Regions from separate parts of the Colwellia aquaemaris genome, predicted to be linked through region 3. Evidence: predicted binding sites of a transcription regulator. Region 3 holds the regulator's gene; each other region holds the start of a gene.
What was found. Region 3 encodes sigma-54, which starts transcription at its own class of promoters, with help from an activator protein. Its sites were predicted from a motif close to GTTGGCACGNNNNTNGNNT; they were not measured.
Positions count from the first base shown of each region.

Region 1: AC27HL_RS05155 (FimV/HubP family polar landmark protein) is a predicted target of sigma-54. The motif match lies at 1,233-1,251, and genes of this name have one in related genera.
Region 2: AC27HL_RS10860 (DUF3192 domain-containing protein) is a predicted target of sigma-54. The motif match lies at 1,983-2,001, and genes of this name have one in related genera.
Region 4: AC27HL_RS09730 (LiaF domain-containing protein) is a predicted target of sigma-54. The motif match lies at 1,335-1,353, and genes of this name have one in related genera.

Region 1 covers NZ_BAAJLV010000001.1:1,153,423-1,156,612, reverse strand. Annotated here, with positions in the region: gene AC27HL_RS05155 (FimV/HubP family polar landmark protein) at 1-1,168, opposite strand, end outside; gene AC27HL_RS05150 (aspartate-semialdehyde dehydrogenase) at 1,451-2,476, opposite strand; gene AC27HL_RS05145 (4-phosphoerythronate dehydrogenase) at 2,490-3,190, opposite strand, start outside.
Region 2 covers NZ_BAAJLV010000003.1:303,331-306,520, forward strand. Annotated here, with positions in the region: gene queF (NADPH-dependent 7-cyano-7-deazaguanine reductase QueF) at 1-850, opposite strand, end outside; gene syd (SecY-interacting protein) at 927-1,505, shown strand; gene AC27HL_RS10855 (hypothetical protein) at 1,556-1,870, opposite strand; gene AC27HL_RS10860 (DUF3192 domain-containing protein) at 2,049-2,405, shown strand; gene AC27HL_RS10865 (DUF3300 domain-containing protein) at 2,508-3,190, opposite strand, start outside.
Region 3 covers NZ_BAAJLV010000001.1:434,427-437,616, forward strand. Annotated here, with positions in the region: gene ptsN (PTS IIA-like nitrogen regulatory protein PtsN) at 1-310, opposite strand, end outside; gene hpf (ribosome hibernation promoting factor) at 341-628, opposite strand; gene AC27HL_RS01975 (RNA polymerase factor sigma-54) at 666-2,174, opposite strand; gene lptB (LPS export ABC transporter ATP-binding protein) at 2,240-2,971, opposite strand; gene lptA (lipopolysaccharide transport periplasmic protein LptA) at 2,972-3,190, opposite strand, start outside.
Region 4 covers NZ_BAAJLV010000003.1:39,585-42,774, reverse strand. Annotated here, with positions in the region: gene AC27HL_RS09740 (substrate-binding periplasmic protein) at 1-632, shown strand, start outside; gene AC27HL_RS09735 (CBU_0592 family membrane protein) at 632-1,189, shown strand; gene AC27HL_RS09730 (LiaF domain-containing protein) at 1,414-2,067, shown strand; gene AC27HL_RS09725 (Nramp family divalent metal transporter) at 2,144-3,190, opposite strand, start outside.

The DNA of each region.
Region 1 (3,190 bases), 720 kb from region 3:
CATCAAGCTCGTCTAAATCATCGTCTAATTGAATGACATCATCATCAAGTAACTCATCATCTAACGAGTCTAAATTGTCCGAGAAAAGATCATCTTGCTCGTCGTCGGTTTCAGCTAAATCAATTGATAATTCATCATCAAGGGAAAGTTCGTCATCTAGCGATAACTCGTCATCGAGTGAAAGCTCACTATCTAAAGAATCAACTTCTGCTGCAGGCTCTGGTGTTGGAGTCTCCTCTGGGGTAGGCTCTTTTTTCTTTGCAACAGGTGTTTCTTTAACCGACTCTTCTTGAGTTCCACGACGTCTCAAAATTATAGCAAGAATCGACAACACCAAAATTGCCGGTAAAGTTGCCATTAACACGATAAACCATGTGCTCGACATAAAGTCGTTTTGAGCAAGTTCTGCTTTTTGTTTCTCTAATAACAGCGCTTGTTCTCTTGCTTCTGCTTTGGCAAGTAATTCTTGCTGCAGCGCGATCATATCGTCCATCTGCATTTTAATTTCTTTGCCTTTGGCGACTTCACTTTGCATCACACCTAGCTGGTCATTAAAACTAGATAAACGCTGACGTAGCGCTTCATTCTCTTTTAATAAACTCTGCAAACCATCAATGGAGTCCAAAACATCGTTTTGAATGGTTGCTAATCTTTGCTGCTGGGTATTATCAATTTCTTTCAACTGCACGTTAATTTCAGATTTCGCTGCTTCCAAGTCTTTTTTCTTCACCGACATTTCTTCTGGCGGTTTAGCTTTCTTAGCGACAACTTTGACAACTTTCTTCTGCCAAGCCTTATCATCATTACGTGATTTTTGCTGCGCATTTTCAGTATTAATGGCGCGCATAACATCAATAGATGGAATTTTTAAGTATTGCCCATTAATCATGTGATTAAGATTATTATCTTTAAATGAGCCAGGATTATTTTCATATAGCGCTTGCATGACTTGGTAAACAGACAACCTAGGGTCTGGGCGCACTTTTAAAGCAATATTCCACAAGGTATCTTTTGCCGTAACGGGGCCGTAACGGTCATAAGGAAATGCATCGGTTGATTTGGGGCCACGAATACGAATGCCACCATCTTCGGCAAAAGTCGGCAAACTAAAACAGCTAATGCTTATAATAAATACCTGCCATAGGCACAGGCGTAACAATCTTTGCATCAAGATTTCCTAATTATAATAATTATTCGCCAATAGATTGGCGGCTCCAAGTCAGGAGAATGTAAAGCAATGTTTATTCCAACTGTAAAAACAATCGCTTAATACCCGGAGTTAATGTTTATACAATTTCAATTCACTAAACGAGTTCTTCATCTGAGGCTATATTATCGCTTATTGAACGAAAGATACATATTACATAGTAACTAACAAAAAACCCGTCGTTTATTATAACGACGGGTTTTCATTTTTCTTTAGTAAATCTGTGGTTTAACTGAATTTATTTTAATACTCAGAAAGGTGTTCTTTAATTAATAGCTCAGCTATTTGAATACTATTCGTTGCAGCGCCTTTACGAACGTTATCAGCGACAATCCACATATTAATACCGCTATTATGACTTATATCTTCACGAATTCGACCAACAAAGGTATCGTCTTTACCGCTCGCTTCGCCTATTTGTGTAGGAAAATCTTCATCGTTATGGCAAACCACTAAACCTGGCGCTTGGCTAAGTAAGTCTTTTACTTCTTCTGCCGAAATAGGAGAATTAGTTTCAATATGTAAAGACTCACCATGGCCAAAAAATACCGGTACACGTACTGCTGTCGGGTTAACAAGTACGTTTTCATCACCCAATATTTTCTTTGTTTCCCACACCATTTTCATTTCTTCTTTGGTATAGCCATTTTCAAGAAAAACATCAATTTGCGGAATAACGTTAAAAGCAATTTGACGCGGGAAGTTTTTCGACTCAACCGGCTTACCGCACAACAAGTCTGCAGTTTGTTTTGCTAACTCATCCATAGCAGCTTTACCACCACCAGAAACCGACTGATAAGTGCTCACATTAACGCGTGAAATACCTACTGCATCATAAATTGGCTTTAACGCCATCATCATTTGAATAGTTGAACAATTCGGGTTAGCAATAATATTACGATTACGATACTCGGCAAGTGCGTGCGGGTTAACTTCAGGCACAACTAACGGAATATCTGCTTCATAGCGAAACTCTGAGGTATTATCGATAACAATACAGCCAGCATCACCGGCAATTGGCGCATACTTAGCTGAAATTGCGCCGCCTGCGGAAAAGAAACCAATTTGTGCTAGGCTCCAATCAAAATTATCAGCATCTAAAACTTCAACATTTTCGCCATTAAACTCGATAAACTCACCTGCTGAGCGAGCACTGGCAAGTGGGTAGAGCTTATTAATCGGAAAATCACGTTCTTCAAGTATTTCAATAATGGTTTTGCCAACTAACCCAGTTGCACCTAGTACGCAAACATCAAATTTCTGTGCCATGATCCTCTCTCTTTTATGCAAGTTTTTTACTGAAGCCAAGCTGATGTGGCGCATCTGAGCTTAGCAGGTTATTCAAGCCAACCATGACCGATGAAAACTCCCGGCGAGTCGGGTAAGTTTTGCGGATATGATCAAATCCTTGAGTTTTAATTTGTTGACGAAAAATAGCGTCGTCACGCCTAACATCGTATACCATTTTCACCAGTTGGTTTAGCAGTATTTCATTAAACTCCTGCTTAATTTCAAGATAGTCAACTGAAGGAGTCGGTAAAAAATCTTGTAACTGTTTCGTTGGCGTAATTTTTAACTGTTGACATAATGCCCGATACAGAATTTCTGTGCCACGAGCTTTTCCTTCTAAGCTATAACCAGCAATATGGGCCGTGGCTATTTCGCAATACTCTATTAATGCCATTAAAATATTAGGCTCGGCTTCCCAAACATCTAATACCAATTTTAGTTGATGTCCTGATTGTTTCATTGCTAGTAGAGCCTGATTGTCAATAACTTCCCCGCGACAGGCATTTATAAGTATTTGATTTTCATTTAATTGGGCTAAACGCTTTGCATCAAGTAAGTGATAAGTTGAATGTTGACCTTCACGAGTTAACGGCACATGCAGCGAAACAATATCGCAGCTAAGCGCTTGCTCAAGCGGCACAAATTCTCGCTTATCATTATCATCTTCAGCCAATAATGGGTCACACAATACGT
Region 2 (3,190 bases), on a different contig from region 3:
ATTGGCGAATTGTTCGTAAATTTGGCGCTTTTAATGACGATGAAGAGCGAAATGGGTTAATGTCTAAACCACCTCGCCTTGTGTAACGTGCATATACGGTTAATTCATTTACTTGACAGTATTTTTGAATATCGCAATAAATTCGTTCAACACATTGCTCATGAAATTCATTATGTTGGCGAAATGAAACTAAGTAGCGCAGTAAACTTTCATGGCATATTTTTTTACCGTGATAATCAATATAAACACTGGCCCAATCAGGTTGGTTGGTAATTAAACAGTTCGATTTTAGTAAGTGACAAACCAGTTGCTCTGAAACAGATGATTCGCTTGTGTTTTCAACTGTGGTAAGTATTTCTGGGTTTAACGAGAACGCATCTACTTCTATATCTAAATCATCAATACAAATTGCAGTGCTACTTTTTATTGCTAGTGCAGGGCATTCATCGACAGGGTATAGTGTAACAGAGGCATTCGCGCAGGCTACTGCCGATAAATCGTTTACGAGTGTTGACTCGACACTTTGCCAAGAAGCGAATTTTGTTTGGTTAAAACTATTTAAATATAATTTAAATGATTTGGATTCGATTATATTGGTACTAGTACAAGGAAATCGAAATTCAGCGACAGCAACAATGGGCTTTCCTTTACTGTTTAACCATGATAATTCATATCCGTACCAAACATCTTCACCATTAAAAGGTAAATTGTTAGCCGTTAGCGATAAGCTATCTCTATTTAAGCTCCTAGGTACCCCTTGAAGCAAATCTGCGTTATATTGGCTAATATAATCTGTTGTTTTTCCGAGCGTTAGATTGCTTAATTCTTTTGCGTTTTGATAAGTGCTCATGGCTTTAGCTAGTATCTTCTTTGGTTGCGACAGTAGAAATCTGTATTTTCTTTATTTTATAGGAATTCGTGTTTAGATGAAAATATCAAATGAAAAACTTGCTGAACAAATTTGGCATTTCTCCCAGAAATATCTACAAGCTTACCAAGATAAATTTCAACATTTACCAATTTTAGAACAAGATAAGAATTGGTTATCACCATGCGAGCAAGGTATCCATCAAGAAAACTATTCACTATGGGCGCCAATAAAAATAACAGACGACTTAAATTTTGAAAATGTTGAATCAGCACTCGAGCTGACATTACATGATGATATTAAGACGTACTTTACCAGTATATTTTGTGACTCATTAGATGCAAGCTGTGATGAAGGGGATTTATCGTTGTTATTCGCCTGGAATAGCGATGATTTTTCGCGCTTGCAAGAAAATATTATTGGCCATATATTGATGAAGAGTAAGCTAAAACAGAAGTTAACCGTATTTATTGCTGTTACAGATAATGAAGATCATATTATCTCTGTTGACAACAATTCAGGTGAAGTTTGGGTAGAAAAGGTGGGTTGCGAGCCACACAAAAAGTTAGCCGACTCAATCGCTGAATTTATATTACAGCTTTCGCCAAAACTGCCTCCAAACGAAGCCTATGAATAATTAGGGTGTTTTGCTTTATTTAGTTTAACTCGCTAAATAAAGCAACTTCATTACTTTTCATTCAATAGTTGCTTTAATAACGTTTTAACTTCCTGTAACTCTTGCTGTAAGGGTAATAATGCTTGTGATATCAAGGTTTTTAATTCTTCATTAGTTGAAGGTAAATCAGTATTTTCTGCGACTACATTTTCCTCCTCGTGGCTTGAAGTAAAGTTTGGATCGTGCTGCCAAGTTTTTAATACTGCAATAATGGTTGGTAGTGGTGTAGGTTGCCTTAATTTACTTTTTATTAAAGCAACGCTTGGCACTTTTCCTTGATTGGCTAATTGATTGGCAATGATGGATATTTCATCAGATATCGTCATAAAGGTTAACTCAAATGTTAAAGTTGCAATATTTTAGCGAAAAATACTAACCAAGTCTCGCCTTATTTTAAATGATTTTGACTTATTTTATTTTAATTCAATGGGTTAGCGAGTTGGTTTGGCATTTGCTATTACTTTTAGTAAAAATAATCCTTTTTTATACTGAGAGAAAAATAAAATGAAAAAATCATTATTAGCTTTAGTAGTTGTCGCACCACTTTCAATGGCTTTAACAGGCTGTGTTATTGCGGTTGGCGGTGAAGATGGTCACTCAATTAGTTCAAACTTTGAAGACAGAGAATATGAAAATAGAAAAAAAATTGCACGTATTCAGTTAAACAGTGCATTTTCGGACGTGTCGCGTGAAATGGGCGTTGCAGATTTTAATGAAACTTATTTAGATGATGGTAAAACCATTAATATTGTATACTACCGTACCCATCGTTTGCATAAAGATGGCTTAACAACTAAAGATGAATGTACAAAATTAGTTTTTACAAACAACGTATTAACTTCGATAGAACAAGGCCGTTAATTTAGTATTATTTGCTAATAATTAAAAAAAGGGCAATACCTTAATGCTTTGGTATTGCCCTTTTTACCTCCCCTGAACTGCTCTAAATTCTATTAACCATGATTAATGACGCTTCTTTTGGTGACTTCGATTCGAACCCGCACTGCTTCTGGGTTTGTGTGTAACTTTAGTCACTGAGCGTTTATTACTATGTTGATAACCTCTGTGTTGGCTTGGTTTGTTTTTTACATAATGTTTCTGGTGTTGGTTTTTGCTATAACCGCTATTGTTTTTCTGCTTATGTGCCGTTGATACGTATTTAGTGGTTTGCTTACTTTTATATACTGTTTTGCTGCGGTTGTTGGCTCCTTCACTATTACGTTGATTGTAGGTTGGTTTTTGTACTTTCGTATTACGCCATTTAGGGTCTTGATAAGGCTGCGTTTTATTTAATGAATTTTTAGTTCTAGCGTGTTTGTCAATTTTTACTGCTTGATTAACTTTCAATTGACGCTTAACGTTTTTATGCACTGCACTTGAGTGTTTTACTGCTCGCTTATTTTGTTTAGCAGTATGTACTTGCTTGGAACGTACAATTTTATGTTTTTGTACACTTGGCGTATAACTGCGATATTTTTGCTGTATATTATTGGTTCTATAAGCGACCCCTTTTCTATGGCGAGGGTTGTGTTGCCATTTTTTTCCTTGGTAACTTGTTGAAACACGACTTTTACTGTGCTGTTTGTAATAGCGCGACTTATGATGATGAACCACGACATGATGGTTGTGCCAATGAACACTGCCAA
Region 3 (3,190 bases):
ATAAGGCGATAAAAATATCTACAGGGCGATGATCAATAGAATCAAAATTAATGGCTTGTTCGGTGGTGATAACGACGGCAATTGGTTTTTCGGCATTTTCTAAACGACCATGTGGAATGGCAATACCATTTCCAATACCTGTAGAGCCCATTTTCTCACGCTTAATTAAGCTCTCTAATAACTGAAATGTATCGTGATTGGGTAATTTCTCTGAAGCTAAGCTACTTAAATATTCTAATACACGTTTTTTGCTGGAGCCCGGAGCTGCACATATTGTGCAGTCCGGAGTTAAGATGTCTTGCAACTTCATAATTACTTCAAAGACCTAATGAGAGGGATATTAGTGTTTACTAATTTTGCCTTTATATTTTAATATTTGGCGGTCGAGCTTATCGATTAATGAATCGATAGAAGCATACATATCGCTATTTTCAGCTTTAGCATGTACTTCACTGCCACTTAGGTGAACCGTTGATTCAGCAATTTGATTAAGCTTTTCAACGGTTAAAACTACATGAACATTGTTTATATGATCAAAATGTCGCTCAAGCTTTTCAAATTTTCCATTAACATAATCACGTAATGAATCGGTAACATCGACATGGTGTCCGGTAAGATTAATTTGCATATGCTTCAATCCTCTTTTTCGGGTAAATAAACCAAACCTACAATAGGCTTTTACGTTGATTCGATGGTGGTATTGAAAGTGATTCGCGATATTTAGCGATAGTGCGTCTTGCTACTTTAATACCTTGTTCTGCCAGAATATCAGCCATTTTGCTATCACTTAGCGGCTTGGCTGGAATTTCTGCAGAAACGAGCTTTTTAATAAGTTCACGAATAGCTGTTGATGAACATTCACCGCCATTTTCGGTACTAACATGACTAGAGAAGAAATACTTTAACTCAAAAATACCTCTTGGCGTATGCATGTACTTTTGCGTAGTAACCCGAGAAATTGTTGACTCATGCATATCAACCGCTTCAGCAATGTCATTCAAAACCATAGGGCGCATTGCCTCTGGCCCGTGTTCGAAGAAGCCTTGCTGGCGTTGCACAATACAATTAGATACTTTTAACAAGGTATCGTTTCGGCTTTCTAAGCTCTTAATAAACCATTTTGCTTCTTGCAAATTTGAGCGAATAAATTGTGAGTCGGTAGAAGATTTCATTGAACGAGACATTGCCGCATATTGCTGATTCACTGAAAGCTTAGGGGCAGTGTCAGGGTTTAATTCGACCGTCCAACGACCATTTTTCTTTTCTACTGAAACATCAGGAATAACATATTGTTCTTCGCTTTTGATAACACTGTCACCTGGGCGAGGGTCAAGGGTTTGGATTAAGCGAATGACTTCACGTAATTGGTCTTCTTTTAAGCGCAGTTTTCGCATTAATTGACGGTAGTCGCGGTTACCAAGTAAATCGATATATTTACTAACAGCTAACTTGCTCTCTTCTAACCATGGCGTATCGCTGGAAAATTGATTTAACTGTATTAATAAACATTCGGGGATGGAACGAGCTGCAACACCAACTGGGTCAAATACGTTGATGCGTTTAAGTACAACTTCAACTTCATCAAGCTCTACGTCTTCTATGCCAACACTTTCCAATATTTCTTCTGCAGATACAGTTAAGTAGCCGGCTTCGTCAACCGCTTCAATAATGGCTGTAGCAATAGCTTGGTCTGTTTCTGTAAAAGGGCTTAGCTCCATTTGCCATAATAAGTGGTCTTGAATAGAGTCTTTAGTTTCACCTTGATAAGTATAATCTTCTGAGGCTGGACCTACCGCACCACTGCTAGCACCGGCACTAAAATTGTCATCCCAAGTGGTATCGTTATTTAACTCTTCCGGAATATCTGTTTTTGCTAAACCTTCGGCTGAGCTTATTTCGTCAATCGTTGGCGCTGAATCTTCGCTACCATCTGAAAGAGTGACTTCTGAGGCTTCGCCAACATTGGCTGAAAAGGCCTCTTCTAAATTATCAGGGGTGCTTTCTGAAGTGTTTACTTGATTTTCATCCATTTCAAGCAGCGGATTACTTTCAAGCGCTTCCTGAATCTCTTGCTGTAAGTCTAAAGTCGACAGTTGCAACAACTTAATTGCTTGTTGCAATTGCGGGGTCATGGTTAACTGTTGTCCGATACGGAGCTGCAGAGTAGGACGCATTTAGGTTTTCTTTTCCCTGTTACTATTTAACACATTGTTATTTTATTGCTAAAGCCTGCTATTAACTATAGCGTGAATTGTTCGCCTAGGTATACATCTCTTACATGTTGATTTGCAAGAATTTGATCCGCGTCACCTTCTGCAATTAGTTCACCATGGCTAACAATATAGGCATGTTCACATACGTCTAAGGTCTCTCGTACGTTGTGGTCGGTTATCAAAATACCTATGCCTCGTTCTTTTAAGTGTAGGATAATTTTTTTTATATCACCTACTGAAATTGGATCAACACCGGCAAATGGCTCATCTAATAAAATAAATTTAGGATCGGCGGCAAGAGCGCGAGCAATTTCAACTCGGCGACGTTCGCCACCAGATAAGCTCATTCCTAAATTATCTTTAATATGGCCGATATTAAATTCTTCTAATAAATGCTCAAGCTTTTCTTCTTTCTCGATATCTGATAATGATTTTCGAGTTTGTAAAATGGCCATGATGTTGTCATATACAGACAATTTTCGAAATATAGAGGCTTCTTGCGGTAAGTAGCCAATACCTTTGCGAGCACGTTCATGCATTGGCAGTAATGTTAAGTCTTCGTCATTTAATACGATGGCACCGCTATCATTGTTTACTAAGCCTACAATCATATAAAATGAGGTTGTTTTACCGGCGCCATTAGGGCCAAGTAAGCCGACAATTTGTCCAGCCGATACTTTTAAACTAACGTTTTTAACAACCTTTCGGCCTTTATAAGATTTCGCTAAACCCGTTGCAGATAATGTAGATTTTGACATTTAGTTCTGCTTTTCCTTTTTCTCTTTCGGTAATTCAGGTTTGTTTTTAGGTTGTAGCACTGTTTCAACAACCGTATTTTCTAAGCTTTCAGCATTGACGTATTCAGTTTCAAAGTTATAGGTGATTTTATTACCACTGACTTCACTGCCTTCTTGGGTTAGTAAGGCGTTGCCTGAAATAATGACGATTTTTTTTGCTGGTTCATATCTAATTTCATT
Region 4 (3,190 bases), on a different contig from region 3:
ATAAAAACAAAGCTAAAGTAGGCCGTGTCGCAGGATACAGCTATGGCGAAAGTATCGATAAAGATATACAGAATGCGATGACATTTGCCGATGAAAAACAGGCGTTAACGGCACTATTTAACCACGATATTGACGTACTTCCCATGACTGAAAGCGTGATGAACTACCACTTAGAGCAAAACTTCCCATTAAGAAAGCAACTTATCCTCGCATTAGAGAATATTCAAGACACCTCTAGTTTGCATGTTATTGCCGCAAAAAATGAGCAAGGTCGCGCCGTGATCAACAAAATTAATCACGCGCTAACCACTTTACACGAGCAAGGCATGACAAGTTTGCAAACAACAAACAATACCGTAACAAGCAAAATTGATATTGCGAAGTTAATCACTACCGAAGGCTATCCATTAATTACAGGCCAATCAGCAAAGTCAGGCGAAAGTATTGACTATTACACACTGCCACAAGGTAGTAAGGTATTAATAATTGAGTGGAGTAAAAAAATATTACAACCGTCAAAAAACGATCGTATCTACAAAAACATGATGGATTTAAGTAAAGTTGTGCTACTAAATGGCCCACATGTTGGCAAAGAATTATACGTGCGCAATATGCACATAGAGCTACAGTAATGACTATTGCTGTTATTGGCTGGTGCGGAACCATATTATACTTACTTAACCACGGTTATATTTCATTAAACAAAAACTGGCGTAAATCTATTTATTACACAGCAAACGCTATTGCTGCTATATGTTTAATCATATCTTCAAGTATTAACAATTCGTGGCAAGCCGTTGTTATTAATGGATTTTGGGCAATTATTAGCTTTTCTCTTTTGCTTAATATGGACCTTACTAAAATTAAATTTAGTAAGCGGCTATTTCACTTAATCATTGCCATTATGCTAGCCATATTTATAGGACAATACGCCCTATCTAACAATGCTAACTTACCCTTATTAGGCTGGACATCTGCCTTTGTTTTTTCAGCATGTTATTTGCTATTTAGCTCTGAAAAAATGTTACCTAGGTATTATTTGTGCTGGAACGCCTTTGCGGCATTAGCATTACTGCCACAACTATATCTCGACCAAAATTGGCCAGTATTTACATTAGAGATTAGTTGGGCTGTTATTTCGATATATGGCGCCATAAAGCGTTTTGAACAAGTTCATTTAGTACAGTAAGAGCCAATCAATAAAGCAAAATACCTAACCGTGATATTAACGGCACATATTGTCTATAATTTGTGCCTTTTCACTAATTACTAGCTAATTTTACATCAAGGTCAAATGAAGAATTTGTAAAGCTTTGTAATTAAAGCGTTTAATTGCTGGCTTAAACATTGCTTATTCTAGCAACAATAAACATTCTATCAATAAATTACAAAATAATTGCAACGGAGTGAGAAATGACAGTAATTCTTGAAGATCGTCCAATTGAACAAGTTCGTGAAGAAACCATAGATCAATTAATTTTCAACTATAGCCACGGTGTAATTTCATCACAAGCCTTTGAACGTAGATTAGACCAAGCCATGAACAGCGAATCTCATCAAGAAATTGTCGACCTCGTTGCCGATTTAACCTTAAAGGCAGATACCCAATACAACGATAAAAAAGAGCATCAGTTTACACCTAACTACTCAAACGCTGATGGGGAAAATACAGCACTAAATTTAAAAAGTATTTTAGGGAATATTGAACGAAGTGGTCAATGGAACGTGCCTCAAACAATCACATTACGAAATGTGTTAGGTGAATCAACACTAGATTTTACTGATGCTGTATTTCAATATCAAAATGTCACCATCAAAGTTAATTGTATTTTAGGCAATGCAATCATTTATGTGCCGGAAAACATCAACGTGGTATGTAAAACATACGGTATTGCCAGCAGTATTGAAAACAAAGCACCATCATTAGCAACACGCCAAGCACCTTGTATAACTATTGAAGGTAAAGTTGTACTAGGCGCTTTAAATGTTTCAGTTAAAAGAACTATAAAAGAAAAATTTATAACCTTTGCTAATAATTTAAAAGCGGCCTTTGATAGCAAAAAATAATTAAATAACCTGCGATAGCTAGAATACGTTAGCGGCCAGAGCCACTAACGTTGCTAAACTCTTCTTTTATCCACAATTAAATTAAGCCAAAGGCTGATAAGAGGCTTCGCGCACTTAACATACAAGCAATTAGTATTACGCTAACTGCGCTGATATTTTGCCAAATATTATTACGAAATTGTCCTAACTTTTCTGTATTTAACATCCAAAGCAAAAACATACTAACTATTGGTAAAAGTAAGCCGTTTGCAACTTGCGCAAACCAAATAATAGCAACCGGCTTAATACCAATACAGCTGATCATCACACCCAACAGCAAAATAATCATCCAGGTTAATTTAAAGCCAAAAGCATTAAGGTTTTTGTCTAAATTTAAAATGCCAGACAATGCATAAGCTGCGGCAAGTGGCGCAGTTATAGCCGATGAAATACCGGCGCAAAATAACCCAACACCAAGAAAAACACTTGCCCAATTACCAAATAATGGCTGTAAAGCTGGTGCTAAATCAGCAGCACTATTAATAGACAATTGTTGACCAAAAAACGCTGAAGCAGCGGTTGATAATATAGCTACCGAAATTAGCGCCCCTAAAGGTATGGAAATCAATAAGTCTTTTCTAGCCGATAAAATATCATCTGTAGAATGCCACTTTTCACTGACAGTAGAAGCATGTAAAAATAAATTATAGGGCACAACCGTTGTGCCAATTAATGCGATTACCGTTAACATTGAGCCCGTCGGCATATCAAAGCTAAAAAAGTGGCCCAGTAACGTTTGCCATTGAGGCTTAGTAATTAAAAACGTAATAATAAATGCGCTACTCATTAAGCCAACCAAAACAATGAGTGAGCGTTCTATTAATTTATAACTGCCCGTAAATAGCAATAGAAACGCAATACCACCAATAAGCAGTGGGAAAACAATCGTAGAATACGTCAAGTTAATATTTAATTGTTGTACAATGCTGCTTAAACCAAGAGTAGCACCTGAAATATTGCCACTTTGATAGGCGCCATTACCAACAACTATAGCACTAACAACCAGGGCTATTGCAGCCCATCGCAATAACGGCTGGTTAATTGCAGCGCGAATATTTTCCCCTAACCCTTGTTGAGTAACAAT